One region of the Clostridium sp. JS66 genome, then DNA from elsewhere that is predicted to be linked to it. Evidence: riboswitches for the same ligand, from Rfam matches in the RefSeq annotation. Region 1 holds a riboswitch; each other region holds the start of a gene.
What was found. A riboswitch is a leader RNA that binds a small molecule or an ion and turns the genes downstream of it on or off. The one in region 1 is predicted to bind thiamine pyrophosphate.
Positions count from the first base shown of each region.

Region 2: another riboswitch for thiamine pyrophosphate. It lies ahead of tenA (thiaminase II); the one in region 1 lies ahead of thiC (phosphomethylpyrimidine synthase ThiC).
Region 3: another riboswitch for thiamine pyrophosphate. It lies ahead of thiT (energy-coupled thiamine transporter ThiT); the one in region 1 lies ahead of thiC (phosphomethylpyrimidine synthase ThiC).
Region 4: another riboswitch for thiamine pyrophosphate. It lies ahead of thiW (energy coupling factor transporter S component ThiW); the one in region 1 lies ahead of thiC (phosphomethylpyrimidine synthase ThiC).

Region 1 covers NZ_CP131467.1:4,882,007-4,885,379, reverse strand. Annotated here, with positions in the region: gene Q6H37_RS22485 (DegV family protein) at 265-1,149, opposite strand; TPP riboswitch at 1,416-1,522, shown strand; gene thiC (phosphomethylpyrimidine synthase ThiC) at 1,648-2,961, shown strand; gene Q6H37_RS22475 (ImmA/IrrE family metallo-endopeptidase) at 3,164-3,373, opposite strand, start outside.
Region 2 covers NZ_CP131467.1:4,594,252-4,603,846, reverse strand. Annotated here, with positions in the region: gene Q6H37_RS21315 (putative ABC transporter permease subunit) at 1-481, shown strand, start outside; gene Q6H37_RS21310 (4Fe-4S binding protein) at 572-1,426, shown strand; gene Q6H37_RS21305 (ATP-dependent metallopeptidase FtsH/Yme1/Tma family protein) at 1,505-3,292, opposite strand; gene Q6H37_RS21300 (M20 family metallopeptidase) at 3,706-4,881, opposite strand; gene Q6H37_RS21295 (ABC transporter substrate-binding protein) at 5,101-6,117, opposite strand; gene Q6H37_RS21290 (ABC transporter permease) at 6,114-6,857, opposite strand; gene Q6H37_RS21285 (ABC transporter ATP-binding protein) at 6,854-7,606, opposite strand; gene tenA (thiaminase II) at 7,613-8,272, opposite strand; TPP riboswitch at 8,390-8,500, opposite strand; gene Q6H37_RS21275 (methyl-accepting chemotaxis protein) at 8,806-9,595, shown strand, end outside.
Region 3 covers NZ_CP131467.1:110,967-120,561, reverse strand. Annotated here, with positions in the region: gene nrdG (anaerobic ribonucleoside-triphosphate reductase activating protein) at 5-520, opposite strand; gene nrdD (anaerobic ribonucleoside-triphosphate reductase) at 595-2,697, opposite strand; gene Q6H37_RS00595 (hypothetical protein) at 2,942-3,118, shown strand; TPP riboswitch at 3,162-3,266, shown strand; gene thiT (energy-coupled thiamine transporter ThiT) at 3,346-3,978, shown strand; gene Q6H37_RS00585 (Mrp/NBP35 family ATP-binding protein) at 4,010-4,858, opposite strand; gene Q6H37_RS00580 (hypothetical protein) at 4,921-5,766, opposite strand; gene Q6H37_RS00575 (hypothetical protein) at 6,029-6,616, opposite strand; gene Q6H37_RS00570 (hypothetical protein) at 6,715-8,151, opposite strand; gene rsmA (16S rRNA (adenine(1518)-N(6)/adenine(1519)-N(6))-dimethyltransferase RsmA) at 8,241-9,068, opposite strand; gene rnmV (ribonuclease M5) at 9,079-9,595, opposite strand, start outside.
Region 4 covers NZ_CP131467.1:4,398,370-4,407,964, forward strand. Annotated here, with positions in the region: gene Q6H37_RS20405 (M42 family metallopeptidase) at 1-911, shown strand, start outside; gene Q6H37_RS20410 (PH domain-containing protein) at 1,200-1,577, shown strand; gene Q6H37_RS20415 (ABC transporter permease) at 1,737-2,471, opposite strand; gene Q6H37_RS20420 (ABC transporter permease) at 2,475-3,197, opposite strand; gene Q6H37_RS20425 (ABC transporter ATP-binding protein) at 3,190-4,113, opposite strand; gene Q6H37_RS20430 (HAMP domain-containing sensor histidine kinase) at 4,272-5,189, opposite strand; gene Q6H37_RS20435 (response regulator transcription factor) at 5,197-5,898, opposite strand; gene Q6H37_RS20440 (helix-turn-helix transcriptional regulator) at 6,197-6,730, shown strand; gene thiM (hydroxyethylthiazole kinase) at 6,813-7,610, opposite strand; gene thiW (energy coupling factor transporter S component ThiW) at 7,588-8,157, opposite strand; TPP riboswitch at 8,572-8,678, opposite strand; gene Q6H37_RS20455 (HAMP domain-containing methyl-accepting chemotaxis protein) at 8,912-9,595, shown strand, end outside.

The DNA of each region.
Region 1 (3,373 bases):
AATATTAATTACTTGTTACATAAAAAGTAAAAAAATAAAGTACAGGCAAGTTTTATCCGATCGCTACCATTGCTAATACCCCCACCTTCTTCAAGTGTGGGATAAGCACTGCTGCGCGCCTGGATAAGTTCTTCTAAGGCTCAGATGGGTAAAATACCTAAATGGTATTTTACGAGCTTTTGCTCAGGTAAGAGGGTATTCCTCAGAAGCAAACTCCACCTGAGTCTAAGAATCACTTGATTACCTGTACTTTATTTTAATATTTTAGTTTGCATGAATTTCTCTTTTTTTACCTAAAAAGAATAAAGCCAGAGCACCTGGACCTCCATAAGCACCAACTACAGGTCCAACATAATTTATAATTACATCCTTGATCTTAAACTTGTTTAAGATAAGTTTTTTCAGAGCTAAAGCATCTTCTATGCAATCACCATGGGAAATTGCTATAATTTGCTCTTCAGGATTTTCTATTCTTTCAATAAATTTTTCAAAAAGAGTAGATAAGGCTTTTTTTCTACCTCTGATTTTTCCTATAGGTAAAACTTTACCTATATTGCTTATAGTCAAGAATGGCTTTATATTTAATAGCATACCTACAAAAGCAGAAGTTGCAGATATTCTCCCGCCTCTTTTTAAATGATTAATATCATCTACAATAATATAGGTATTTAACTGGTGTTTAACGTTTTCTAAATAGTCCATAATTTCCTTTAAAGTTTTACCGGATTTCTGCATTTCATAAGCTTGTAAAACCATAATACCTTGTCCTAAAGAAGCTGTTAAAATATCAATTATATGAATATTTGAATCAGGATACTCTTCTTTTAACATATGCTTGGCTATATGAGCACCATTAGTAGTTCCACTTAAGCCGCTGGAAACTCCAATATAAAGTATATCTTTTTCAAGTTCTAAAATTTCTTTAAAAGAGTTATAAAAAGCATGGCTACTAGGTTGAGAAGTTTTTGGTATTTCACCTTTTCTCATATCTTCATAAAAGTCCTTAAAAGGATAACTTTCACCAAAATTGTCCAATACTTCCGTACCCTTACAATTACAAGTCAGACTGACATAAGGTATTTTTAAATTATTGATATAGCTTATTGGTAAATCACAGCAAGAATCTGTAATGATAATAAAATCTTTCATAAATACATTCCTCATAAATTTTATTTTTGTATAAAAAATTTGTCATAATTCATTTTATAATGTAATCCTTTAAAGTTCAATAGATAAGAGGAAAAATTAAGAATGATTAAATTTACAAAAATTCATTTTTAAGTATTTAAATACTACTCTATTAGATTAAAAAATATATAAAAATAAAATGATTAGGCCGAATTTAATTGTGTGAATTTAACAAAGCTGGAATATTGAAAAAATTAAACATATATGATATAATTTACATGAAAAATTAAATAATCTAGGGGGGCCTATGTTATAGGCTGAGATAGAACTGTTAGTTCTGACCCTCATACCTGATCTGGATAATTCCAGCGTAGGGAAGAGCTTTATATAGTTTTAAAATGCAACTTTATAAGGTTGCATTTTTTTATTTATATAAAGATGAATATGAGGGAGATGTAGAATCTCCTCCTTTTTTATTTAACATAGTTTTTGAAAAATATGTTAAGGGAGATGTTTTAAATGAATTACACAACACAAATGGATGCTGCTAAGAAAGGCATAATTACAAAAGAGATGGAGAGAGTAGCTGCTAAAGAAAACATGGAAACATCGCAACTAATGGAATTAGTTGCGCAGGGTGCAGTTGTAATACCAGCTAATAAAAATCATAATGCATTAGATCCAGAAGGTGTAGGACAAGGACTTAAAACTAAAATAAATGTAAATTTAGGAATTTCAAAGGATTGTAATTGTGTAGATGATGAATTAGAAAAAGTTAAGGTAGCTTTAGAAATGAAAGCAGAAGCCATAATGGATTTAAGCTGCTTTGGAAAAACTGAAGAATTCAGAACTAAATTAGTAGAAATGTCACCTGCTATGATAGGTACAGTGCCTATGTATGATGCAGTAGGATTTTACGACAAAGAATTAAAAGATATAACTGAAGAAGAACTTTTAGGAGTAATTGAAAAACATGCACAAAATGGTGTGGATTTTATGACTATTCATGCAGGCATAAATAGAGAAACTGCAGCAGTTTTTAAGAGAAATGAAAGACTTATGAACATAGTATCTAGGGGAGGAGCCTTGATATATGCATGGATGGAACTAAACGGAAAAGAAAATCCTTTTTACGAGTATTTTGATAAAGTCTTAGATATATGTGAAAAATACGATGTAACTATAAGTTTAGGAGATGCTTGCAGACCAGGTGCTATAAAAGATTCTACAGATGCTTCACAGATTAAGGAGCTTATGACTTTAGGAGAACTTGCAAAAAGAGCTTGGAAGAGAAATGTACAAGTTATGATAGAAGGGCCAGGACATATGAGTTTAGATGAAATAAAAGCAAATATGCAATTAGAAAAGAAATTGTGTCATAATGCGCCGTTTTATGTGCTAGGACCTTTAGTTACAGATATAGCTCCTGGTTATGATCATATTACATCAGCTATAGGAGGAGCAATAGCTGCATCTTCAGGAGCAGATTTCCTATGTTATGTAACTCCAGCAGAACATTTAAGGCTTCCAAACTTAGAAGATATGAAAGAAGGAATTATAGCCACTAAAATTGCAGCTCACGCAGGAGATATTGCCAAAGGAATAAAAGGTGCAAGAGACTGGGATAATGCTATGAGTAAGGCTAGAAGAGAACTTAATTGGGAAAAAATATTTGATTTGTCTATAGATCCAGAAAAGGCAAGAAGATATAGGGAAGAATCAAAACCAGAAGATGAACATACATGTACTATGTGTGGAAAAATGTGTGCTGTTAGAAACATGAACAAGGTTATGGAAGGAAAAAATTTAAATGTTTTAAGAGATGATGATTAGTGTGCGTGCATAAAAAAAGAAGATAAATTAAAATAGGTTTTAGAAATTTTTCAAATAAGCATTAGTGAAAATACTAATGCTTATTTAAATTACAATAAATTGTACATATGAAAATAAAATTACTATCAGAAATTAAATATAGAGTTGCATATATATTGAGAACATATAGATAGATGATAAGAGGTTGTATTATATAGAATACTTATTCAAAAAACTTATACATAATAAGTCTTTCAGGAACTCCAAAATAGCAACTTAGTTCATTTATAGACATAGTTCTAAGAGAATACATATCAATATCATTTTCATTAATTAATATTTCTGCAGCAAATTTATTAGCAGCATTTTCATATTTACCACGTGGAAATAAAGTAAATTCATGTATGTAATATGATGATTTACTTATATGCAA
Region 2 (9,595 bases), 280 kb from region 1:
AGCTATATCTAGAGAAGGAAGTAACTTATTTGTAAGCAAATACATTGCTGTAGGTTATGATGTTCAATTAATAGCTAAAGTTTTGTCAGGAGCAATTATGGGAATGGTAGGCATAGTAGCTATGCTTCTAGTGGTATTATTTTTAATGAAATTACCATTGTATATGATTCTTATAGTTTTTGTATCATCAATACCTGGAATTTTATTTTCAGCTATGCTCGGAATAATGATTGATGTTGCCTTTCCAAAATTAAATTGGGACAATGAAGTAAAGGCTGTAAAACAAAATTTTAATGGATTTATAGCCATTATGGTTGGAATTGGTGTAAGTGTACTTATGGCAATTGCTGCTATAAACCTTAGTTTTGATAAGTTTGTAATGAGTATCATTGCAATTCTATTATTTTTAATTATAGACTGTATTTTATATAAAATCATTGTAACTAAGGGCGTAAGTTTATTTAGAAACATTGAAGTTTAATAAAAAATTAATGCTTATTGTGTACATTTTAATTTTTGTAATAAACTGTTATAATTTTATTTATAATGAGTTGTAATGGAGGAGTTAGGTATGAACAAGGAACAATTAGCACAGTTAAAGCTTGAAGGATTTATAAATCAAAGAGATACTAAATATTTTACATTAAGGATTATAGCTGTATCAGGAATTATGTCATCATCTGAAATGAACAATGTTTTAAGTATTGCCAATATATATGGAAGAGGATATATAAGCTTTACCACTCGATTAGGAATTGAAATTCCTTGGATAAGGGAAGAAGATATAGAAAGTGTAAAAGAGGATTTAAAAGCATTTAATTTAAGAGCTGGCGGCACTGGAAAAAAAGTAAGACCTATTGTTTCATGCAAGGGTACAGTATGTACTCATGGATTAATAGATACACAAAAATTATGTGCCCAGTTGCATAAAAAATATTTTGCACATGATTTACCAGCTAAATTTAAAATAGGTATAGTAGGATGTCCAAATAATTGTGCTAAAACACAATTAAATGACCTTGGATTTATGGGACAAAGACTCCCTAAATTTGAAGAGAGTAAATGTAAAGCTTGTGGAGCCTGTGTAAATGTATGTAAAGCTGGTGCCTTGGATAAAGTAGATGATAAAACAAAATTTAATGAAGAAAAATGCTTAGGCTGTGGTAAATGTATCAGTGCTTGTCATTTTGAGGCTATGGAAACTAAAAAAGAAGGAGTAGCAGTATTTTTAGGTGGTAAGTTTGGTAGAAAATATAAAATTGGGGACAAGCTTCAAGCTGTATTTGCATTAGATGAAATAGAAGAAGTAACACAAAAGGTTATGGATTATTATGCTGAAAATGGTAATAGCGGCGAGAGATTTGGCGACATGATAGATAGAATAGGAATACAAAATTTAAAAGCTCAATTGCTAAATAAACTTTAGTTATAAAATGGAGGAGGAGACATCTGAAATACATGTATTTATGTGCTTTAGACATCTCCTTTTTATGTTAGTAAAGATTTAACTTGCTATTAGTACTTCAAGATCATGTTCATCTATAATTTCATTTTCTAGAAGTTTTTCGGCAATTAGCTGAAGCTTATTCTTATTATCAATTATATAATTTAAAGTTGAGTTGTAGATTTTGTCTAAAATTTGTTTTGTTTCCCTCAATATCAGTTCATTTCCTAAGGATATTTCTTTATCATCTAAACAAACAAGACCCAGCTTTTCACTCATTCCATATTTGGCTATTAAGGTTACTACCATTTTAGTTGCTCTTTGTAAATCATTAGCAGCACCACCTGTTATGTTTTCTTTACCAAATATTATTTCTTCAGAAGCTCTTCCACCTAATAATTCACTTACTTTATTCAAAATTTCCTTTTTTGTCTGAAACATTTTTTCATTTGGATTTATTATAGTGTATCCAGCAGCTCCCTTTGTAGTAGGAATTATAGATACTTTAGGCACACTTGATTTATTTAATAATTTAGCTATTAAAGCATGTCCGGCTTCATGGTATGCAGTTATTCTTTTTTCAGCATCTGATATATTGGACCTGTCTTTTTTTTCATCTCCAGCTATTATTTTATTCATAGCTTTGTCTATGTGATTTAAAGTTATTTCACTACAGTTTTCTTTAATAGCATATATAGATGCTTCATTTATTACGTTTGCTAAATCTGCCCCACTCATGTAAACTGTCTGCTTAGCTATTTGAAATAAATCCACAGAAGGAGATAAGGGTTTATTTTTTGAATGAACCTTTAATATTTTATATCTTGCATTTAAATCTGGAAGACCAACCATTACATGTCTATCAAATCTTCCTGCACGAAGCAGTGCATCGTCCAGCATATCAAGTCTATTAGTTGCGGCAACAACTATGACATTTTCCTTATCATTAAATCCGTCCATTTCTACTAATAATTGATTCAAGGTTTTTGCATCTTCACTTGTATCTTTGCCTGATCCTCTTTTTCCTCCAATTGCATCTATTTCATCTATAAATATTATTGCAGGAGAATTTTTTCTAGCTTTATTAAATAGTTTTCTTACTCTTGAAGCACCCACTCCTACGTATTTTTCTATAAAATATGAACCACTGGTTGGTATGAATTCAGAGCCTGTTTCACCTGCTAAAGCCTTGGCTAAAAGAGTTTTTCCGGTTCCAGGAGGACCATAAAGAATTATACCTTTAGGAATTTTAGCACCAAAATCTTCGAATTTTTTAGGGTCCTTTAAGAATTCAATTATATCTTGCATATTTTCCTTGGCTTCTTCACTACCAGCTACATCGCTAAATCTTATTTTAACGTCCTTTGATTCTTCAAATTCTACAGAATCCCTGTGCAAGTCAGCAGAAAGAGTTTTTTTACTATAAAAGTTTGTAAGTAATCTAACAATAAATAGTAATACTATAGCAAAAGCAATGGAGCTCAATATTTTAGAGTAGGAGTTAGAAGATTCAACAATTTTCACTTTATGTTCCATTAGGTACTGCCTAAATTCAGGATTTTTAGGATTTTCAAAAGTGAAGGTTTTTTTAGTTTTATCTTCTGCTATAAGGATAAAGTCACTTTCATTATAATAAACAGTTTGTATTTTCCCGGTTTCTACTAAAGTTTTAAATGAGTTTATACCTACATCGGCATCTGTATAATTGAATGCCATAGTACTTTGCAATTGTCTTAAGTTGTTTTTATAATCGGGGCTAGATTTTGAAGCAAGTAAATAGACACCAACCATCAATGGTATTATAAAAATTAGTATAGCAACGTACTGTTGTAAATTTTCACGTTTCATTAATAATATCCCCTTTCTAAAATTATTTTCAATAACAATTGTTACTTGAATAAAAGTTTATATAATCAAAAATTAAATTTTAGTATGTTTTTTTAACAATTTATTAAAAAAATACTGATGTATTTATTAAAATAATAATATTTTAAACAATATTATTAAAAAAGTCAATTCTTAAAATTTGCATTTTTCACTTTTATACAAGAATAAGCATAATTACATTCAAAATACTATAGTTAAAGTTGAAAAATTATAATAAATGGAATTTAATGAAGTGAATAATTCAATTTAAATATAAAAAGCTATGAATATGGTTTAAAAGAATATTTATAAAATAAACAGTAAATTTCTAAAATTACTTGTTTCTATTCATATTCTTTTAATACTTAATTCATAGCTTTTAGTATTTTATGAGATTATTTTAAATGCTCATCTAGATTTAGTATGCATGCAATTACAAGTTTTGCTCTTTCAAATAAAGATTCTACGGTGGCATATTCTCTAGGAGTATGATTCCACTCACCCTTAACTCCTATGGCGCATAGTGTTGGAACACCAGCAGTAACTATGTAGGATGCGTCAGAACCACCACCTGTTGTTTTAGAGTATATATCTCCAAGACCAATTTCTGAAGAAGTTTTTTTGGCAAATTCAAATAATTTCATAACATCATCGGTGGTTTCCATAGGAGGCATATAACTTTTTACTTTAAGTTTGCTTTTTGTACCTTCTATATATGTTTTTGATGCAATGCTTTGTAGAGTATTTTCAATACTTGACTTTTCACTTACTTTTGTATATCTGACATCTATTTCAATTTTGGCATAGTCAGGAATAGCATTTGGTACAGTACCGCCAGTGATGGTTCCAACATTAAAGGTGGTACCATTTTTAAAATTATTTAAATTTTGTATGTCTATTATTTTATATGCCATTTCTTGAATTGCACTTCTTCCTTTTTCAGGTGAATTACCTGCATGTGCAGAAATACCTTCTATTTCTAAACTAAATTCAGCAACGCCTTTTCGTCCTACGATTACTCCATTGTCAAGAAATCCAGTTTCAAAATTGAAGGCAGCTCCAAATCCTTTTGATTCATTGATAAATAATTCATTGCATTTAGAATTGCAATGACCAGTTTCTTCGTCACCTGAAATTATAACTTTTATAGGACGTTCATTATATCCAATGGAATTTAGAGCCTTAATAACATAAATAGCAATTATAATACCACCCTTCATATCTAGAACTCCTGGTCCATAAATTTTATCATTTTCTATTTTAAAAGGCATATTTTCTAGGGTGCCTTTTTTAAAAACTGTATCCATATGACCAGAAAGGATAACTCCTTTTTTACATTTGTTTGATCCTGATTCTGCAACGATGGAATTCCCAGAGTTTTTATATTCAACTATTCTTGTATTCATTCCAATTCTAGAAAGTATTTCTTTCAATTTTTGAGCCAAGTTATCTACTGAATCTTTATTTCGAGTGTCACTTTCTGTATTTACAAGTTCTTTCAGTAAACATAACATTTCATCTTTATGAAGGTCTATAAATTCAAAAGCCTTCCTTCTTTGTTGTAGTGCCATTTTAAATTCCTCCCTGTACATTTTATATGTGTTGAAAATAAATATTGAAATTAATATTAAATTATAGTTGAAAAAATTAATATTTACAAATAATAATTTTTAAAATTTATATTTTAATGTTTTGAAAATAAAATAATGTGTTGAATTAAATTGAAATAACAAAAGAAAGAGATGCTAAAATGAATAAATGTACATTTTAAACATCTCTTTCTTTAATATTTATTTTAAGTCGTTAATATTTACAAAACAATCTTCAGCCTTTGGTTTCTGTTTTATAAGACCTTTTTGATATAACCAATTTATGTGATCTTCCCAAACCTTCTTATTTTGAGTTAAAAATGGTTCTTCTTTTGAATCCATTTTTGGAAGTAGTGTGCTCATACTTTCCTTTTCAACTGCCTCTACAAGAGGAAAGTTTTCCTTTTGTTGATTATTCATTAAAATTTTTAATGCTTTGTCTGGATTTTGCTTCATAAATTCAAATCCTTTTTGTGAAGCTTTCATAAATTTTTTTAGAGTTTCAGGTTTTTCTTTTATTGTTTTGTCACTAGCTACAAAAATTTCTTCATAATAATTAGGAACTCCATATTTTGATGGGTCAAAATAATTTAGTTGATGTCCTTCATGCTTTAAAACAGGGACTTCATGATTTATAAGTCCACCAGTTGTGGCATCAACCTTTTTAGTTGTCATAGAAGAAAGCAGCTCAAAACCTACATCTATAGTTTTTATTGAACTTGGATCTCCTCCATCAGCTTTGATCATAGTTTTAACATATTCTACATTTAAAGGATTTCCTGAAAAACCAATAGTTTTTCCAGCTAGATCCTTTGGAGAGTTTATGTTTTTTTCTTTTAAAGCAATAACCACATTTAAAGGTGTATGAACTATGGCCCCAACGGATTTTATAGGAATGTTTTCATTAGCTCTGGACATTATTATATCAGGTTGATAATAGATTCCTATAGTTGCTTTGTTGGCAGCGGTAAGCGTCAACGGATCTGTTGCATTGGATGGAAATTTAATATGAACATTTAATCCCTGTTCTTTATAATATCCATTTTCTATAGCTGCATATATGAAACTGTGTATTGCATTTGGATACCAATCCAATACTACATCAACATCCTCTAACTTATCAGAATCCTTTTTACTGCTTTGAGTGCCAGCAGAGCAGCCTGTACCTATTAAACATATTAGTACTAATAATAAAGCTAAATACTTAAATTTTTTCACACTTCATTCCTCCATTTTATTAGTTTATTTTCTAAAATATCTATTATAAAAACAAATATTACTGCGATAAGAGATAAAATTACTATAGGTGCAAAGACTCCTGCACCATCTAGTTGAGTCATCATTCTTTTACTAAAGTATCCAAGACCTGATTGAGCTCCAAGCCATTCACTAATGGCAGCACCTATTACGCTAAGTGGTACAGATATTTTTAGTGCTGAAAAAAAATATGGTAATGCTGAAGGCAATTTTAACTTAATAAATATATCTTTTTTGGTAGCTCCATAAGTAATTAATAATTCTTCCATTTCTCTCTTAGTGGACCTAAGTCCATCATATACATTAATTGTAATAGGAAAAAAAGTCATAAGTATGGTTGCCAATACCTTGCTCCATATGCTGTAGCCAAACCAAAGTACAAATATAGGAGCCAAAGCTGTAATTGGTACAGTTTGAGTTACCACCACAAGAGGGTATATTGCATTTTGGATTTTTTCATTTAAACTCATGAGTATGGCCAAGAATACTCCGAAAATCAAGGATATAACAAGTCCTAAAAAAGTAACCCATAGTGTAGCAGGAAGATGTACTGTAAATAAAGGATCCCTTAGTTCCCAAGTTCTTTGTAAAATTTTGCTTGGGGATGGCAATATATACGCTGCATCTATTTTTCGTGCTATAGTTTCCCAAATTAAAAAAAATGAAATTCCTACAATTATTGATGATGTGTATTTTTTCATAGTTCAATCCTCTGTTTCAATTCATTTATAAGTTTTTCTTTTATGTCCAATATTTCTGGTCTGCTTAACATGTGCCTATCTCTTGGATAACTGAGAGGAACTACTACTTCCTTTAGCTGAGTTATAGGTTTTTGGGAAACCACTAATATTTTACTTGATAGAAATAAAGCTTCCTCAACATCATGAGTTATAAATAATATGGTTTTCTTAAACGAAGACCATTGAGTTAGCAGCCATTCTTGCATTGATATTTTAGTTATAGCATCTAAAGCACTGAAAGGCTCATCCAAAAGCATAATTTCAGAACCGGTAAGCAAAGTTCTTATAAATGAAACTCTTTGTTTCATTCCACCTGATAAGTCCTTTGGATATTTATATTTATAACTTCCAAGACCAAAGGTTTCTAAAAATTTTTCTGCTTCCTTCTTAGCTCGTTTGGGGTTATTTTCACGTATTTCAAGTGGAAGTGAAGCATTTTCTAAAATGTTTCTCCAGGGAATTAATAAATCCTTTTGAGGCATATAGCCTATATAACCTTTTAAATTATTAATATCATTGTCATTTATGAAAATGTTTCCAGAATATCCATGCTCTAAACCACAAACAAGCCTGAATATAGTACTTTTTCCGCATCCGCTTGGGCCTATTATACTTATAAAATCTCCTCTATGTACTTTGAAGCTCAAGTTCGCTATAAGAGGAGCTGCATCATTTTCATATTTGAAATTAATATTGCAGAATTTTAACATAAAAAATTACATCTCCTTGTTATAGGCCATGTCCCAAAACATGAGTTCATATTTACTACAGTTTATAAATATTTCTGTTAACCTATCTAATTCTTTCTTTGACAAGTAGTTTCCAAGGTTATCTACTAAATCTAAAAGCCATTGTACTTCTTCCTTATAATTTTCTGAGATATAACCCTTTATCCATTTGCCATAAAATTCATGGTCTAAAGAACCATTAATTTTACTTAAATTTGTAGCAATTTTTAAGTAACTCCATGCGCAGGATAACAATGAAACAGCAACATCTCCCAAAGAGCCTGCTTGAGAAACAGCAAGCATGTAATGTGTATATGAAGTATTGGCAAGTGATGCTTTAGTGTTTTTAACTTCTTCTGATGTAATTCCTAATTCCTCCATATAAGAGCGGTGAATATTCATTTCACCATTTAATATACTATTTACTGTGCTGGAAAAACCCTGCATTACTTCTTCTGTTTCAGCTTTAACTACACCTAAAGCATAAACTTTAGCGTAATCTAATAGGTAAATATAATCTTGTATCATATAAAATTTAAATTTATCTTTATCTAGAGTTCCTTCACCTATTCCCCTAACAAATGGATGTATGTAATAAGAATCCCAAATGTCTTTAACGCTTTTGTATAGGGTATCTGAAAATTTCATTTTAAATCCTCCTCATTATTAAGTTTTGTTGAACTTGTATTTTATTTGAAATGCAATGTAATTTATTGCTTAAAATTAAAAAGGTACAAACCAACAAGAGGTTTGTACCTATAATCCTTAATTATATAAAGCCTCTTCCTACGCTGGTATTATCCAGATCAGGTTATAGGGTCTAAAAATTAATATTTTTACTCTCAGCTGGTAACACCAGCCCCCCTGGGATTTCTATTATTTAATTTTGTATTTACAAGTTTATGTTACTACAATATACTAATGTCGTCAATAGAGTTAAAGTATGTTAACTAAATATTTATTAACATTTATGTCAATAATATCAATTAACTGAATAATTTCCAAAATAGTTATTGATTAATTATAGCTAGTATAATTAAAAAATATTGCAATAGATACTGCAAATTTTTAAGTTAATTGCAAGTTTTAGAAAATTTACAAAGGATTTTATATCTTTATGACGAATATAGACAATAGAAACTCATGTTTAATATGTAAAATAGTAAATGGGGGGCATAATTATGAACAGAATAATAAAGTTTAAGTTTAAAGGAAAGATAATTTCCGTTATTACTTTAATGTTACTATTCTTAGCTTCGGCAATTTTATCTATTGTATATTATAAAATTAATGGCATTGTTGAAGAAAATGTAACCAATCAGCTTAAAATTAGTAACAATAGCGGTTATAGAATTTTAAATGAAAAATATCAAGGGGATTGGAAAATAGAAGGGGAGAACCTTCTTAAAGGTAAAAAGATATTAAATGAAGATACTGAACTGGTAGATAATATAAAAACTGATACTAATTCTATATGTACTATATTTTTAAATGATACAAGGGTTTCAACTAATGTTATGATGGATGGAAAAAGAGCTGTAGGAACTAAAATGTCTGACAAAGTTGCTGATGTAGTTTTAAAACAAGGAAAAGCATATGAGGGTGAGGCAGTTGTAGTAGGAAGTGTATATCAAACAAGATATACACCAATTAAAGATTCCAGTGGCAAAGTTGTAGGTGCTTTCTTTGTTGGAGTGGAAAAGGAAAATATAGTTTCCAAGGTAAGAAATATTATGATAATAATTGTATTAGTATCTTTAGGTGCTATAGCTTTAGGTATTGTTCTTGCCACTATTATGGTAAAACGCATATCTAAAAACATTAATAAAATACAAGAATTTCTACAAAATATTTCAAATGGTGACTTGAAAAGTACTTGTGAGATAAATTCAAATGATGAAACTAAAGAAATTGCACAGCATTTAAACAACACTACAGAAACTTTCAAGAAAATGATAGAAAATGTAATGG
Region 3 (9,595 bases), 1.5 Mb from region 1:
CTAATTAAAATTCTAAGGTTATTATTTGTTTCATATTTAAAGTTTTTTTTACATCTATAATCCTCTGATTACTCGAACCCCTGTACTTCAAGTTATTACTTTTCTTATCTTCTTCAAACTTTCCATCAACTAACACATCTATATTATTTAATAGTTGTTCCCAGCCTTCATGTTCATTCCTATGTTCAAATATATATTCAAAAGTATATCCTGTATAACACCATATGTTTAAATTAGTTTCTTTTATTTTTTCAGCCATATATGCAAATTTACTTGCTTGTTCAAAAGGGTCTCCTCCTGAAAAGGTTATACCCTTCAACATAGGATTCTTTCTTATATCATCCAGCAGTTCATCCATATCCCTAAGTTCACCACCATCATAACAATGAGTACTTGGATTAAAACAGCCTCTGCAATTATGCTTACATCCTTGTGAAAACAATACACGTCTTAGACCAGGACCATTCACTAAGCTTTCATAAATTATTCCTGATAGTCTTATACTTTTATTTAAACTCATCTCAATCCCTCCAAGTCTGATTAGTTTAAAAGACAGAGATATAACCTCTCTGTCTTTACATTAATAAATATCATTTAATAAACATGCTTATTACTGCCTTGAGATAATCGATCTGATCTTTCTGCTACCTTTCCCGATCCAAACCTTTCATCTAAAGAAAGATATCCTGTTACTCTTGATATACCCTGTATATTATCACTTCCACATTTAGGACAACTCTCTTCATCATGAAGATATGTTCCACAACATCTACAATATCTTATATGAAAGTTAATGCCCATATAACTTATATTTGTATTATCATAAGCATAATTTAATATATCCATTATAGTTTCTGCTGCAGGATAGTCATCTAATTCTATATAGCTTATATGTCCAGCGTTACATAACTTATGATAAGGTGCCTCTATATCAATTTTATCTTTTATGGATATAGGAAACCCTACTGGTATATGATAAGAATTAGTATAGTAATCTTTATCAGTTACTCCCTTTATATTTCCAAATATTTTTTGGTCTTGAACTATAAACTTACCACTTAAACCTTCTGCTGGAGTAGCATAGCAACTCCAATTTAAATGAGTTTCTTCTATTAATTTATCCATGTAACTTCTAATATGGGAGACTACCTCTACCCCTAATTTTCTAGAATTTTCATCTTCACCATGATGTTTACCTGTTAAGGCTATTAAAGTTTCAGCTAATCCTATAAATCCCACAGACCATGTTCCTTGCTTTAATATTGGCTCTATAGAGTCATCAGGTCCTAAATTTTCAGATCCTTTCATAAGTCCTTGACCAGCTACAAAAGGTAAATCTTTAACTCTTAATCTCTTAAGTATGTTGTATCTATGCATTAGAGCTTCTTTTGCAAGTTCTAATTTGCCGTCCAAAAGTTTAAAAAACTTACTTATATCTTTTTTTGCTACAATTCCAAGTCTAGGCAAATTTATAGTAGTTGGAGCTATATTTCCTCTACCTTTTGTTCCTGGCTCTCCATTTACATTAGCACATACATAAGTTCTACATCCCATAGTAGCAGGAACTACACCTTGGTCATAATAAAATTTATTAAAATCTGCATCTAAATTCATAAAAGTAGGATTCATTCTTTTTGCAGCTACTCTGCAAGCTAACTTAAACAAGTAATAGTAAGGGTCTCCTGGTTCCTTATTTACACCTTTCTTTACCCTAAATATTATATTAGGAAAAATAGGCTGTTCTCCCATTCCTAAACCTTTTTCATATTCTGTTAAAAATACTTCGCAAACTAGTGCTGAATCATCACAATTAGGTATACCAATATTTATAGAACTGAAAGGCACTTGTGAACCAGCTCTTGAATGCATGGTGTTTAAATTATAAACAATCCCCTGCATTGACTGCTCTACAGCTCTTCTAAGCTTTTTTTCCACGAGGTTATTTACTTTTTCTTCATCTATGCCCAAACCTGTAAGTTCATTCCTTATTTCTTTTCTTGTAGGTTCTATAAACACTCCCATATCATTATCAAAATCTGGATGAGACTGTCCTCCAAACATATCATTTTGAGTTGACTGCAAAAGTATACATGAAAGTTCTGCTGCTGACTCTATTCTTCTAGGAGGTCTTATATTCCCATAACCTGTATTAAAACCTCTTGTTAGTATTTCTCTTGTAGGTATATGTAAACAGTTGGTAGTTAAATTATAACTATCTAAATCGTGATAGTATATGTCTCCATTTTCATGTGCCTTAGCTAAATATTTAGGCATAATAGATAAGTTGTGCCACTTATTTGATTCACTGGCTATCCTAAGCAGCTTTGAGCTAAAATTATTACCTACATTTGCATTATCCCTATCGGTTTCTACTCCTATTTTTTCAATAGCTTTCATTAAATCAGATTTTATTTCTCTAATTTTATTTCTTTCTTTTCTATAATTACAATAAGCTGTTCCAATTTCTCTGTAGTCATTTTCTAAAAGTGTTTTTTCAACAAAGTTTTGTATTTGTTCCACATTTATTTCATTAGCATCAAGTTCTTCTAATTGTTTTATAACTTTTTGCGTTAGTTCTATAAATTCACTTTCCTTTAAATCATAACCTATTTCTTCTGAAGAGCCCTTTATGGCATTAGTTATTTTTATAGAGTCAAACTCTACTTCTCTGCCATCTCTCTTCACAACATGTAGCATACAACATTCCTCCAAACTACAATATATTGTGTTAAGCACGTTGATATTATACTATGGGAAAATTTTTTAGGCAATTTTTTAATTAGGGTTAAGGCTATATTAAAACAATTTAGTTTTACTTACCTCTAAATTCTTTTGTTTTTTACTAAACATTATGATTTGATATTTAAATTTTATCAGATATTTTTTTATTTTATTGAATAATTAACTAGTAAATGCAAAAAATATCACAGAGGTGACTTCTATGATTGGAAAAATTATTGATATAAATTTTACAGATGCATTTGTAAATTTCGAAGATGGAACAACACTAGACATTGGAATTTCACATTTACCACCTAATTCCAAAATAGGCGATTCTGTAAATGTTAATCCTAATTCTATTAAAATGAAAAATGATAAACTCATAGATTTATTTTAATTCATTGAAATATTTGGAAATATGTATTATAATAATTTTATTAAGGTAGTGCTAGGGGTGCCTCTTTGAGGCTGAGAGATAAAATATTTTATTAACCCTTGTACCTGATCTGGATAATACCAGCGTAGGAAAGCGATAATACATGTAACTTTCTAATGTATAATCAATTTTATACATTCTTCTTATTTTCAGTATTCAGGTACCTCTTAGCACAAAGGAGGTATTTCATGTCACTTAGTAAAAATTTTTTAGAAATTGTTTCACACCCAACATCCTTATTTGCTCTTTTAGCTCTAATATTATTTATACTTTTCATTGCAAAAGTAAAAAATGTAAAATTTAATACTCATCTTATTACTCAAATAGGAATTGCTTTAGCTTTAGCAACAATACTTAAGATTTTTAGAATTTATCACCTTCCTCAAGGTGGAAGTGTAACATTAGGTAGTATGATTCCTATTATTTTAATGGCTTTGCTTTATGGTCCTGAAGTAGGATTTATTACAGGCTTTCTGTATGGCATAATAACGCTTATTCTAGATCCATATATTCTTCAGCCAGTTCAAGTTTTATTCGATTATCCTTTGCCATTTATGGCTTTAGGACTAGCTGGATACTTTAAGAATAATAAACTACTAGCTACCTTTGTCGCGGTGTTTGGGCGTTTCATATGTCACTTTATATCGGGCGTGGTGTTCTTCGGAAGTTTTGCTCCAAAAGGTATGTCACCTGCAGTGTACTCACTTATGTCAAATGGTATTTTCTTAAGTATAGAAGGTGCTATATGTTTAGTAATCATTGCAGCATTACCAATAAAACAGCTATCTGTAATGGCAACTAAAAAAATCCCTCAAAATTAAAAATAAGAAAGCTTTAAGCTTTCTTATTTTTTTACATTATCCTATTTTTTAAGTTATTTATTAATTCTTGATATTCATCTGATTTTGCTAAAAATTCTTCTACTGTCCCATTCTCCATACTTTCAACTAAATCTAAATTTATAGGCATTTCTGCAAGAAGTGGTACTCCTAAATGTTCAGCATGCTCTTGAGCAGATTTTTTACTAAATACATTTATTTTTTCTCCACACTTTTCACATTTAATATAGGACATATTTTCTACTACACCAATTACACTTATGCCCATTTTTTGAGCCATAATAATTACTTTTTTAACTATCATTGATACCATATCTTGAGGTGTAGAAACTACCACCAATCCTTCTAGTGGTAACTCCTGCATTATAGTTAATGCAATATCTCCTGTTCCTGGTGGCATATCTATAAGAAGATAGTCTAATTCATCCCATTCAGTATCTGTATACATTTGTTTTAATACTCCTGTAATCACTGGTCCTCTCCATATAACTGGTTGTTCTTCTTCCTCTGTTAAAAGATTTAAGGATATAACCTTAATTCCAGTTGAAGTTTCTACAGGTCTAAACTTTATTTCCTCACTGTCTCCTACCTGAAGCATGTCTGCTCTCTCATTATTTATACCAAAAAATCTAGGCATTGAAGGACCTGTTATATCACCATCTAGCACTCCAACTTTATGTCCTTCCTTACTTAACTTGGCTGCCAATATACCTGTAACAGTTGACTTACCAACTCCACCTTTTCCACTTATAACACCTATTATATGCTTTATCTTACCATATTTAGGCTCTAATTTATTATTACACCCTACTCCTGCACTATTGCAGTTTCCTTTGCTTGAACAACTATCACAATTACTCATTGCTGCTTCCTCCCTGTGATATAAAAATTTATTTATAAATTTTATAAACATGCTTAAACAAATTAAAATTTATCAGGTTTAGTATCTGTAATATTGAAATTCCAACTTGCATTCTTATATTCATCACTTATGTAGTATTTTTTTTCAGTTTTTGTTTTTTTATCCCACAAATTCACAATACCTTTATACATTGTAGATTTATATCCTTCAGTACTTATTGTTAACCATATATCGTAATTTTCCTTATCTTTATCTGCTACTGATACATTTTTAAACTTACCACTTAAATCACTATTAAAATCTTGCAAATCTGTAGATAATATAAATTTAGCAGAATTTATATCACTTTTTAAATTTATACCAACACTTTTATCTTTATTATCACCTTTTAAATATTGATCTAAAACATTAATTATAGATTTATAATAAACCTCTTTAAAATTCTTTGGTGGTTGTCTTATCTTCCAATAATTGTTTATTATATTACTATCTATTCTTTTAGATACAATATATGTTTTTCCATCACCATAAAAATTACCTGAATCCTTTTTATCTAAACCTGTAATATAATTAAATTTATGTACCTTATTATTTCCCTCATCCATTTCAAATGTATAATCAGGTTCCAATGAGGATTTTTGGCTTGCCTCTTTTGCAGTAGACAACACATCATATATTTCATTGATAACATTCTTATCTGTAACTGTAAATCTAAATCCTTGATCCCTTGTGTTTTGTATTACTATTTTCTCTATCTTACCTTGTTTTATGTACTCAAAATCATTATTTTTAAGTCCAACCTTAACCTTAAGATCGTTAATTTTGGTACATCCAGATGCAGTAAAACAAAATAATAAAACCATAAATATAATCATAATTTTACTATTCTTTATTTTTCTAATTCTCATTTCACACAATTCCCTCCTGAACCTTAAGAACTTATAGATAACTTTATTTTTAATTTACTTATATTATAAAGAACTATTCCAGATACCAAGGCAAATATACCTATAAATTGTGATGTAGAAAACATGCCTACATTTCCTCTCTACCATAATACAATAAAAAAAATACAAGTGCAAAACATATCCCAAAAATTTAAAAAATGTCAACAATATTATAGCATATAAAAAAACTGCGATGCAGTTTTTTTAATTCACAGTTTATTTATTATTCTTTATAATTAAAAGTCTGTACTATAGTTTTAAATATTGTTGGCATGCTTTCCTTAAAGTTATCTTCTGATACAAAAAAAGAAAATCTCATAAACTTATCCTTATTTTTTATAAAATATTCATATCCTTTATAATCCTTATTATTAGATGTAATTATAGTATACTCAACTAAATATCCATCTTTATTGTTTATTTTAATTGGTTTTATTTCGTAACTCTTATATAAATTTTGCTCACTAGATATTTTCTTACTTTCCTCTAGAAAAGCTTTTAAATCCGTATTTAAATTCCATACTTCCACAAATCCATGAATTTTTAAATCTTTAGTATTAAAATCATTATGATATATAATTTCATTGCCGGGAAATTTTTGTTCTTTAGTAGACCATTCTGCAGGCAATTTATAAGTAAATTTTTTATCTAATGCTTCATATTGTACTAAAGAATTTATATTATTCTGTATTAATGCAGTAAACTTAAGCCTTGCATCAAAATTCTTTTCTAAACTGAATAAAACAAGCATTAGACCAATTATAATTATAGTTACCCCTAACCTTTTCCTATTTATTATTATTACCTTCATCTTAATACCACCTTATATTTCAAATAAGAGTTTTTATTTAATTATATGAAAATAGTACTAGAAATATTAAATATTCCCAGTACTATACTTTCTCCATATTATTTCTTTACTGGTATCATGATAGTAGATGTTTTAAAATCATAGAACATAAGCCAGTAGCCTAGAGCCTCTTCTCTCTCATCATCAACATTTAAAGGCATCCATGTAACAAATCCAGATCTACCACCATATGGTTGATCCATCTTAGATTTAGTTCCTGCTATACCATATACAAGATATTTCATCTCTCCATCTTTATTAAGCTTATATCCTATTATATAATGCTTATGTTTTATTATATACTGGTAATAATTCATCATAGGATAATATATCATTGCGTACCTGCTATAATCAGACATATCGTACATAGATTTTGGTGAATTCACAGGTACCTTATACCACTTACATCTTTTTATTTCAGAACAAATTTCTCCCATGGATTCAAATCCTTGTACCAAATTTCTAAAAAATTCATTTTCATCCATTTGAGGATAATCTTCATTTCTTTTTGGATTTATGTTCACATCTTTTTTACTTTGTTTTCTTGCTGTGTATTCATGTTTTTCTATTCCATAGTTACCTTTTTCCATACCATATTTTTTATTCTCATTCTCTTGATTATTGATATTGTTTTTCTCACTTATATTAATTTTTTTATTTATATTCTCTTCTATTTTTGCATTGTCTTTTTTATTTACAATTGATCCTTCTTTTACATTATCCTTTTTAATTATGTCCACTTTTTCTTTTATATTATCTTGTTTATTTATCAATTCTTCCTTTTTATCATCTTTTTTTGTTACCTTTATTTCTTCTTTTACATTATCCTTTTTTGCTACATTTGCCTCTTCTTTTATAATATCCTTTTTTATAATATCCTTCTTCATATCATTTTCTTTATTTATATATTGTTCTTTTTTAGAATTATCTTCTTTAGGTATAATTTTAACATTTTCTATTTCTTTAGTTTTATTTTCTTCTTTTAATGATTCTATGTTTTCTTCATATTTGTCAAACATACTGTTAGGAGTATCCACTACTTTTTCTTCTTTTTCTTCCTCAACCTTTAAGTCAACCATAGCAAATGTCTTCCAATCAGGTATTTCAGTGCTTGCAAATCCACTCATAACAGGTATTATATTTGAATCTAAAAATTTAACTATAGCTGCACCAGAAATCTTATCCATGGATATACCCGTACCAGCTATATTATCTGCTAAATATTCATGACAAATATCTGCTCTGCCATAATCATCTATGTTTATCTGTGATATTTTTATTACCTTCCTTATATCCTTCTTATTACAAATTAAAAGCATATAATAAGGAGCACTTTCTTTTTTTAAGTTTTGTACATAATACGATATTTTGCACTTATCATTTTTCAGCTCCAATTTTGCGTACCCAGAAGCTACTTTGTCGGAAGATATTGAATACCCTTTTTCATCTTCTTGTAATATTATAAAATACCTACTATAACTCTTTTTTTGAGCCAACTTCCTATACCTCCATATATTTTATTCATTATAATATATGAAGTAAAATTAAAAAAGTGAACAACTAGTTGTATAATATTGTAAAAAGATTATTGTAATTCATATATACAATCTGATAATTTTGCAAATTCTTCTAGAGATAAAGTCTCTCCTCTTCTTTTAAGATCAATGTTTGCATCAATAAATGCCTTTTCTAAGCTTTCCTTTTTCATTCCCAAACTTTTAAGTCCATTCCAAAGAGTTTTTCTTCTCATATTAAAAGAACTTCTTACTATTTTAAAGAATAATTCTTTACTTTTAACTTTTACTTTAGGTTCTAAAAGTTTAGTTAATTTTATAACTATAGAATCTACTTTAGGTCTAGGCACAAATGAATCGCAGCTTACTTTTCTAACTATTTCTACATCACAATAATATTGTACAAGTATGGAAAGTGCTCCATATTCTTTTGTACTGGGTTTCGCAGCAATTCTTTCACCTACTTCTTTTTGAATCATTATAGTTAAAGATTCAAATCTATAATTTTCCTTCAACAATTTCGATATTATTGGCGTAGTAACATAATAAGGTAAATTAGCTACTACCTTAGTGCTTTTTTCTTCTCCTATAAGTTCATTAAAGTCTACCTTTAATGCATCTTTATGTACTAGTTCAAAATTATTAAATTCCTTAAGTTCTTCATTTAAAATAGGTATTAAATCAGAATCTAATTCAATAGCATAAACTTTTTTTGCTTTTTTTAAAAGTTCTTTTGTTAAAGTTCCAACTCCAGGACCTATTTCTATTACTAAATCATCTTTACTAACATTAGAATTATCAACTATATCCTGCAAAACAGAATTGTCTATTAAAAAATTCTGTCCTAAACTTTTTGAAAATTTAAATCCATATTTTTTTACTATATCCTTTGTAGACAAACTTTCCATATTATTTCTCCTTATTTATCTTTTTTATGGCCTGTATAAATTCTTCCCTGCTAATTCCATAATTATTAAGTCTCATTAAAAACTGAGCTGAGTTACAATAGCCTATTCCAAGTTCTTTCCCCAGAAGTTCTCTCTTTTCTTTTGATTTATTATTTCCTGTAAGTTCAAAAAAAATCATATCATTTATATCAAAGTTAGATACTTTTTCTTTTACTTCACATTTAGCATTCTCTAAAGCCCTTATTATTACTTCTGGTTCAGCATTTTCTACACCTATATCCCCATTCTTCGTTCCATCCTTTTGAGCTATGTACGCGTGTTTTATCCCCTTAACTCTTTTAGATATAATTCTTCTTATTTTTTCTCCTGCAAAATCAGGATCAGTAAAAACTATTACGCCTTGTCGTCTTTGTGCTTCTTTTATTCTTTCTATAACTTTAGCGTTAATACCAAATCCACCCACTGCTATAATTTCTGCATCTACAGCTCTTTTTACTGCAGTAATGTCATCTCTTCCC
Region 4 (9,595 bases), 480 kb from region 1:
AAACCACAAATAAAGGTGCTCTTGTTGTATCCTTTTCTGGAGCAAATAATGATTATCAAAGAACTTTTACTTCACATATTGATACATTAGGTGCAATGGTTAAAGGTATAAAAGCAAATGGTGCTCTTTCTTTTGTACCTGTTGGTGGTTATATGATGTCAACTTTGGAAGGTGAAAATTGCACTATAAAAACTTTAGATGATGCAAGTTATTCTGGTACTATTCAAACAACAAAGCCATCTGTTCATATAAGTGGTGATGATGCCCGTAATCTTAAAAGAACTCCTGAAAATATGGAAGTAATATTGGATGAAAAGGTATTCTCTAAAAGTGACATAGAAGCTCTTGGTATCGATGTAGGAGATTATATATGCATAGATACAAGAACCACCATCACTGAAAAGGAATTTATTAAAAGCAGATATCTGGATGATAAAGCTAGTGCATCAGTTCTCATGTATGTCATTAAATATCTTCATGAAAATAACCTAAAACTTCCTTATACAACTAATTTTTATATAAGTAATTATGAAGAAGTTGGGCATGGCTCCAGTGCAGCTTTACCAGAAAACACTAAAGAATTTATAGCTGTTGATATGGGGGCTCCTGGATGTGAGCAAAATTCTTCAGAATATACTGTATGTGTTTGTGCTAAAGATTCCTCTGGTCCTTATGATTATGATCTCAGAAAAAAATTAGTAAATACATGCAAAAAAAATAATATTCCATATAAGATTGATATATATCCTCATTACGGTTCAGATGCTTCTGCAGCACTATCTGCTGGTTGGGATGTTAGAACAGCACTTATAGGACCTGGTGTTTTTGCATCTCATGCTTATGAAAGAACTCATGTAGATGCATTATTAGCTACAGTAGATCTCATCATAAAATATATTGCTCAAAAATAATTTTAATTTAGAATTACTAAAAGGACAGTTAATCATGTCCCTTTAGTAATTTTTATTTTAGGAAATGATCATACAATAATAGTATGCCTTACTTTTGTGATTATATTTTATAAAATTTATATCTATTTTTTGACAATATTATAAAATATGTTAATTTAATTGTTTCTATGAAACTTCATTTCTATTACTATAATCTTTTCATCTTACCTAAAAATATACTTCTTTGAGTTTTCAATTATTTATGATAACATTATATAGACTTAAATATAATGTTTGGAGGTTATATAAATGGGATTATTTGATGGACTAATGGGAAATGCATCAGAGGTAAATATACAAGAAGTTGAAAAAGAACTTAGTAACATATTAGCATCTACAGAAATTATTGAAAAAGCATACAAATTGATTCGTGATATGTTTATTTTTACAAACAAAAGGCTTATACTGGTAGACAGGCAAGGTGTAACTGGAAAAAAGGTAGAATATCACTCAATTCCATATAAAAGCATTACCCACTTTAGTATTGAAACATCAGGACATTTTGATTTAGATGCAGAGTTAAAAATATGGATATCAGGAACACCAACTCCTATAGAAAAACAATTTAACAAAAGCTTGAATATATATGAGCTTCAAAGTGTCTTAGCTGAATATGTGCTAAAATAGGTATACCGCAAAACATAACAAAGTTAAAACTCTGCTTCAATAAACTTATAACTTAGATTTTAAAAAATAATCCTCAATTTGCTTACAAGAACACACCTTCCAGCAATTTGAGGAACTTTTTTATTTGTTCTTTAAAATTATTATTATAATTCTAGTATTTTAATTTTTTTGACTATATTTGAAATCTTTGAGTATAAAAACAGAAAGGCAACCACATAGTAACAAGATTATAATACTTTCTATCCGATCTTGGGCAGTAGTTTCATAGTAACCAGCAACTCCAAATGCTGCTGTAATAGGATAGATTGTTTTTAGGGTGTTTGATCTACTCATGAATGCTCCCGTAAAAGAGTACATTTCAGTTAATACTAATGCAATCCCATAGCCTTTTTTCATATATGATACCAATGCAATAATAGGCGAGATAGCAAGGAATATACCCACACCTTGAAGAAAATATATTTTCAGAAAATCTAAAACCATTCCTGCCGATAAATCTGAAAGATGTAATATTGCCTCAGTAAAAAATGCTATTGTAAATAGTAGTAAATAAATGAAAATGCTGAATAAAAAAGTAATAATCATTTTTGCAGCAATTAACTTTGTTTCATTTATAGGAATAATTAGCAAAGATTTTATAGTGTCCTCATCTTCTTCACGACAAATCATATAACTTCCCAAAAGAGAGATGACTGCGGGAAGAACAAAAAGTGTTGCCAAAGGCTGAGCCATAGTCATATACCATCCTGCACTATCTATATACCGTGAATCATTATATGTAAACCATCCCTGCATAAAAACAATAACAGCTACCATAACTGTTGCAAAAACTGCAATCCAAACAATATTTGAACGGCGAATCTTTTGGAGTTCAGCCCAAAGTAAATTTCGCATTATTCACGCCTCACTTTTTTTCAATGCTATATTTGCAAGGAATACCGCAATAATATCCCAAACGCAAATAGAAAGAAACGCTAAAGGGACGTTAAGTCCTTGTGGCCAACGCGGAATATCGTTGTTTCGCCCGATTATAACTGACATACTGGATAAGGGGTGTATATACATATCTATTCCTCCTATTATAAAAAATAAAAAGATATAAACCAATGTAATACAAATCGGGAGAATGTATCCCTTTTGAGATGCAACTATTGCTAAAATCGGCAACATTGTAAAAGCAGTAATAACACCAATCTCTAAACATTTTTTCAGCAAATAAACTACGCTCCACCATTCAAATACGACATATCCTGAAAGCACACTAACCATAACAGAAGCTACGAATGCAATTAGCATGAAACAAATGGAGTAAACCAAAACCACAAAAAATTTACTAAAAAAGTATCCCATTTTGCTGATAGGAATAATCCAAAGTTGTTTGAGCGTATCATACTGATTTTCTTCGTGCATAAGCATGGTACTAAATATTCCCAAAATAACAGGTAAGATAATTGTACTAGTAAAATTGAATGCTGACCACCTATAATACTCTCTTGGGTCAACACCTTTATTCACAAAAAATAGTGCGAAAAATGGCATAATGAAAGCGGTTAACAACATGAGCCAAATAAGCTTATTGCGGCGCAGTTTAATGAATTCTGTTTGAATAAGGTTAAGCAATGCCTTCACCCCCTGTAATTTTTCTGAAATAGTCCTCTAAAGTATCATTACAAAGCCCCGAACTGATAACCGACACCTCACCAAGCATAAGTGTCTTATTGACAGACGCCATATCCAAAGAGGTGTCATAGAGTTTCAACGTATGATCATCTTGTACAGAATATTCTTTCAAGCCGAATTGACGTTCCAAAATTAAGGTTGCTTTAGAAACATCAGAAACTTGAAGTAGAATATACTTACCGCTTTTTCGTTTAAGTTCCTCCATGCTGCTTTCTTCAAGCAGAACACCATGGTCGATAATTCCAATATCATCCGCAAGCAATGAGATTTCCGATAGAATATGGCTGGAAATAAGAATTGTCTTTCCACGCTCAACGCTCAAATTCTTAATAAAATCTCTTACTTCTGCAATGCCGATAGGGTCAAGACCGTTTGTAGGCTCATCCAAAATCAGCAGTTCCGGATCATGCAAAATAGCGTTCGCAATACCAAGACGCTGCTTCATTCCAAGGGAATACTTACTAAACAACTTTTTATCTTTATAAGGTAATCCTACCACTTTCAATGCGTTTTCAACTGCATGTGGGGCGGCTGTACCACGCAGCTTCGCAAAAATCTCCAAGTTTTCCGTTCCTGTCAAATTTAGATAAAATCCCGGTGTTTCGATAATAGCACCAATACGGGGATATACCCGTTTTTCTTGACCTTTGATATTTCTTCCAAACACATCTACCTGTCCAGATGTGATTGGAGTCAACCCTAAAATCATTTTCATAATAGTGGTTTTACCGGCTCCGTTGCGCCCTAACAGACCGTAAATCCCACCTTTTTTTACATGGAGATTGACTGAGCTAACTGCTGTCTGATCTCCATAAATTTTTGTCAGTTGTTTCGTTTCAATCACAAAATCATTCATATAAAATTTCCTCACTTTCGATAACTGTGCTTTCGCAATGTGATAACCGATATAAAGACAGAAACAATCACAATTAAAAGTATAAAACATTAACCTTGCCAAAACCTTGCCGTAACCTTGCTTTTATCTTGTTTTAGCAGTAAGAAAGCCCTGTGATGTCACAGGGCTTTTGGCAATAAAATCGTGAATGTAGTTCCAGAGCCGAGAATGCTGGCCGCTGTAATAGTCCCTTTATGAGCGCTGACAAGCTCTTTGGAAATAGAAAGCCCAAGCCCGTTTCCTTTTGCAGACCGTGAATGGTCGCATTGGTACATTCTTTCAAAAATAAGTGGGAGATTATCAGAAGATATACCTTTCCCGTTGTCTGTTATTACAATTTTAGCCTGCTGTTCATTCTCAAAAATACGCAGCGACATATTATCACCTTCACTGTGGGTAATAATATTTTGTAATATATTATTGAGAATACGGGTATACGCAGTTGCGTCTATGCGCATGGAATACTCTGTTTCAGGTATATCAAATTCATATTCAAAATGGCTGTTTTCTAAAATAGCAATCCAATCAGCTATAATATTACGGGATAACTCATTCAAATCACAAATCTCAAAATGAAAAATTTGTTCCCCAGCATCTAATTTAACCCATTCAAACAGATTTTCTACAAAATGTTTTAAGTGCTGGGCTTTATCAGATGCAACATGGATATATTCGTCCTTTTCTTCTCCTACAACAATTTTACTTTCGATTGCTTCCAAATAACCAACCAATGAAGCAAGTGGTGTTTTCACATCATGAGAAAGACTTGCCATTAGACCTTTGTATGCCTGCTCTGATTGCTTTTGCTGAATAAGCCGTGCTTGGCTGCTTAGTGCAATTTCGTTAATACCATAACAAATTTGCCTTGTCATATCGCTCTCCGTTGCTAAAACACGTCGATTAAGATTTCCATTTTTTACATCTTCTAAAGCGTCTTTCATAAGTGCAAGTTGTGTTTGGACACGCCACAAGACAGAAACAAGGTACGCTATAATAAGCAGGGCGAGAACCAACGCAAAAAGCAGATAAACATTCATATTTACGTCAAGCCTCCTTATTAAAACGATAGCCTACACCTCGGACTGTTAAAATATAAAACGGACGGTCGGGATCTGGTTCAATCTTTTTGCGCAATTTACTGATAAAAGACATAATATTACTATCATCAAAACTATATTCTTCTTTCCACACTTGCGTATAAATCTGTTTTTTGGTAAACACCCGTCCCTTATTGGAAGCCAAAAATGAAAGTAAATCAAATTCTTTGCTTGTAAGCTCAACTGGAATATCATTAACAGAAACCATGCGATTTGATTTATCAATCACCATGCCCTTTAACACTATATAATCAGTATCCGTTACAAAAGTTGGGTTCAAGGTAGTGTAGCGGCGAATAAGGGAATTGACACGAGCCATGAATTCGTTAATGCTGAAGGGTTTTGTTAGGTAATCGTCAGCACCTAGCCGCAACCCTGAAACCTTATCGTCCTCGTCACTTTTAGCAGTGAGCATAAGCACCGGGATATTACTTGTTTCCCTAATTTTTTTCAGAACTTGAAAACCGCCTATATCCGGCATCATTACGTCCAAAATTACAAGAGAGCAGCTATTTTTGTTTTCGTCAGCCAGACGCAGCCCCTCTACACCACCATGTGCAATAATAGCAGATAAATTCTCTTGCTCTACACATTTTTTCATAAGAGCACAAAGCTCTTTATCATCGTCTATAATCAAAACATTATTCATGTTGTAGCTCCTTTCCCCTCTTTGCTCTGCCGTCCTTTCTACAAACTCTATCAGTGTAATTATAGGTGGACAGACAAATAATATCAAGTTTCTATTTATAAATTATATTGGCTATTTGTTAGAACTGTGTAGACATATCCAAAAGGGAAGGTGAACAGTAACCAGATTGTATTAAACTTTAAAATATAATAGCTGTTTCTTTCTTTAGTCTCCTTCTCTCCTATAAAAGGAATATAAAACTTAAATTCCTTAAATAAATATATTAAAACAACAGATAGTACTATATGGTAAAGCTGTCATGTTGTCTGGCAATTATATAAATTTAGAAATGCTTTCAGAAAGTTTTGTTGAACACTTTTCCATCTTCAGCAATCAATTGGGTTTTATACACAATGGTATTTTTAAAGCTGTAGCTCTGTATCATCTATATGGTATAGAAAAAGGTGTATCTGCACTTGAAAAAGTAATTTTAAGTGCACAAGCAGATAATATTATAATGCCTTTTGTTGAAAATGCCTCATATATTATGGACATGCTCTACATAATAGAAAATAATGATTCAAATAATGACTATGTGAAAAAAATAATACACTATGGAAAGCAGTATAATGAAAGTTTAAATAAAAACAAGCTTGATAAAATCAGCCTATCTCCAAGAGAAATAGAAGTGCTTTCACTGATAGCTGAAGGTTTAAAAAGAGAAGATGTTGCATCACACCTTAGAATGTCACAGGAAACTGTAAGGACACATCTTCGAAATATATACCAAAAACTAGGTGCTAGTGGAAAGATTTCAGCAATAAAAATGGCACGATTAAGTGGAATAATTTAAAAAATAAGACAGGAGGATATTTAAGCCCTGTCTTATTTTTCATGATTAATATATTTATATGAAATTTTTTATGATCCTTATATTATTTGAAATTACATTTTATTTTTTCTACAATAGTATCATCAGAAATTGTAAATATATTATTTATAAGTTCAGTTCTAAAGCTTCCTATACCACTTACATGCTGTGACAGTTCCCCGCATATTCCCATAAGTGCTACTGCTAAAATAGTACCACCTAATATATCTAATGAGGAAATATAACTTGCTATAAGTGCAGTAACCATACATCCTGTACCCGTTACCATTGAAAGCATTTCGCAGCCATTTTTTATTAAATAAGCATCATCTCCATTTACTACTATATCTACTACCCCTGTAGCTGCAATAACAGCACCAGTTTTAAGTGATAATTCCTTAATTATTTTTATATTTTCATCAAAGCTTTTAGATGTTATTTCATCACCTTCACCTACATCTATTCCCTTTGCATTACTTTTTATACCACAAATTGCTTTTATTTCAGACATATTGCCCTTAATAACACTTGGACGACACTTTGAAATAAATTTTTTTGCGTAGTTTAATCTTAAATTACTACAGCCAACACCTACAAGATCAATTATTTCAGGAATTTTCTTTTCAAAAGCTATTTTACCTGAAATCATCATGGATTCCATTCGAGCATCTGTTATATTTCCAAGATTAACTCCCAATGCTTTAGAAACAGAAGTAATTTCTGAAACCTCTAAAGGATGTTCAGCCATAATAGGTTTTGCACCTACAGCAAGTACTACATTTGCACAATCATTTATTGAAATTGGATTTGTAATACAATGAATAAGAGGTTTATTGATTTTAACACTGTGTTTTATTTGCAATAATCTCTCTATTAACCTCTGTTGATTTGTCATAAACTTTTACCCCCAAGCTCTTTTGAATCTTTATAAGCATCCCATTCTTACTTAATGCTCCCAAGAAGATAAAAGCAATTGCTCCTCCTATAATTGTAGCAGTAAAGAATAAAGGAACATAAAACATTAATGAAAGTCCTTTTTTACCCCAAAAATATGTCATAATAGGTGCTGAAACAATGGCTCCTATAATACCAGTTCCTATAACTTCGCCTAAAACTCCAAAAATCAAAGTATTCTTAGATGCTCTGTATAAAAGTCCTGACAAAAATGCACCAAAAACAGCACCAGTTAAAGCTAGAGGTGGAATTCCCATAAGGAACATTCTAATAATTCCAATGCAGACAGCACAAAGTAGTGCATACCAAGGTCCGAGTACAACTGCACATGTAATATTTATAACTGAAGACATAGGGCACATTCCTTCTATACGAAGAATTGGTGATATTACAACCCCCATTGCTATAAGCATTGCCAGCATAAGTTTTTTTAATAGTTTTGAGTTTCTTTCCATAATAAAATACCTCCATAATAATATTTATTTTCTAACCATATAGGAAATAAACACCATCATTTAGGCATAATTTTATTGTAACTAAATAGCAATTCCCTATATGATTTAAATAGATTTCTTAACATCACATGAAGCGTTAGATTCAATCTGATGCTTGAAAATCTTTATCCAAGGACATAACCCACTCTTTACTATCACTTTGAAAAGTGCGAGTATTAGAGCTGTTAGTCACTAGAAATCATGATATTGATCGGTCGAAGCTCAAAAGCTTCCTCTCACCTTGAAACACAAGTTCCCTCGCTATTTAGTTGTCCTTTGATATAAAGCTTAGGGCGCTCCCCCTCTGCTCCTAAAAAAAATAAAAAATGGAATATACCTATAAGGCACATTCCATTTACACTTGCAAAATAATAAAAGCATAAATCAAATATTTCCTTACGTCGGTATTATCCGAATCAAGTTATGGGTCGAAGCATACACTTCCTCTCAGCCTGCTTAAACAAGCTCCCCTTTTTAAGGAAATTATACCATATATCATTTCTAATTTCAACACACCCATTAAAAGTAATTCGTAGTAAAGGTTTACTTTCTTATATAATTTCTTAAATGAAATAACTATTTATTACTTGGAAAATCCATAAGGATAATCTATAATAAACAGGTGTGCTAAAACTTTAAGTTATTCATTTATGTGGAAAACAAAGGATGTACTTAAATATATTATAATCAAACAAAATTAAAGGAGACAAAGCATATGAAAAACAATCAAAATATTGGAAGAACCCTATTTTTACTAGTATGTTTCGTAATTATTTTTACAATTGGAATTGGAACTTTTTCATGGATTTCCTTCAAAAATGAAAATGATAAGGTCAATAATAAGATGTATTCTATTAACAATTATGTTGCATTAACTGATAATGCAAGAGTTGTACAAGTTGACTTTAAAAAGCAAGTTCAATATTGGAAGGATACATTATTAAGAGGCAATGATCCAGAATCCTTTGATAAGTCATATAGCGAATTTTTAAAACAAGACGAAACTGTCCAAACAGGATTAAGTAAACTAAAAGAATCTATGTCCAAACAAAACATGGATACTGCTTTAGTAGACAAACTAGCAAATTCCCATAAAGAACTTCATAATAAATACACTCAAGCTATACAAAGTTATGATAAAAATAACCTTCAAAGTTTTAAAATTGTTGATGCATTAGTAAAAGGTGTTGACAGAGAATCTACTGACAATATGGATTTATTAGTAAAACAAATACAACAAAAAGAAAACTCAGAAGTTGCAAACAGCATAAATCAATTGAAAGAAGATAATAGCAAATTTCAAAAATCTTTAATTGCTATTATATTAATTAGTATTTGTATAAGTATATTTTTTGCAGCACTAATTTTCCTAACTTACAAGAGAATTATAAATTTTATA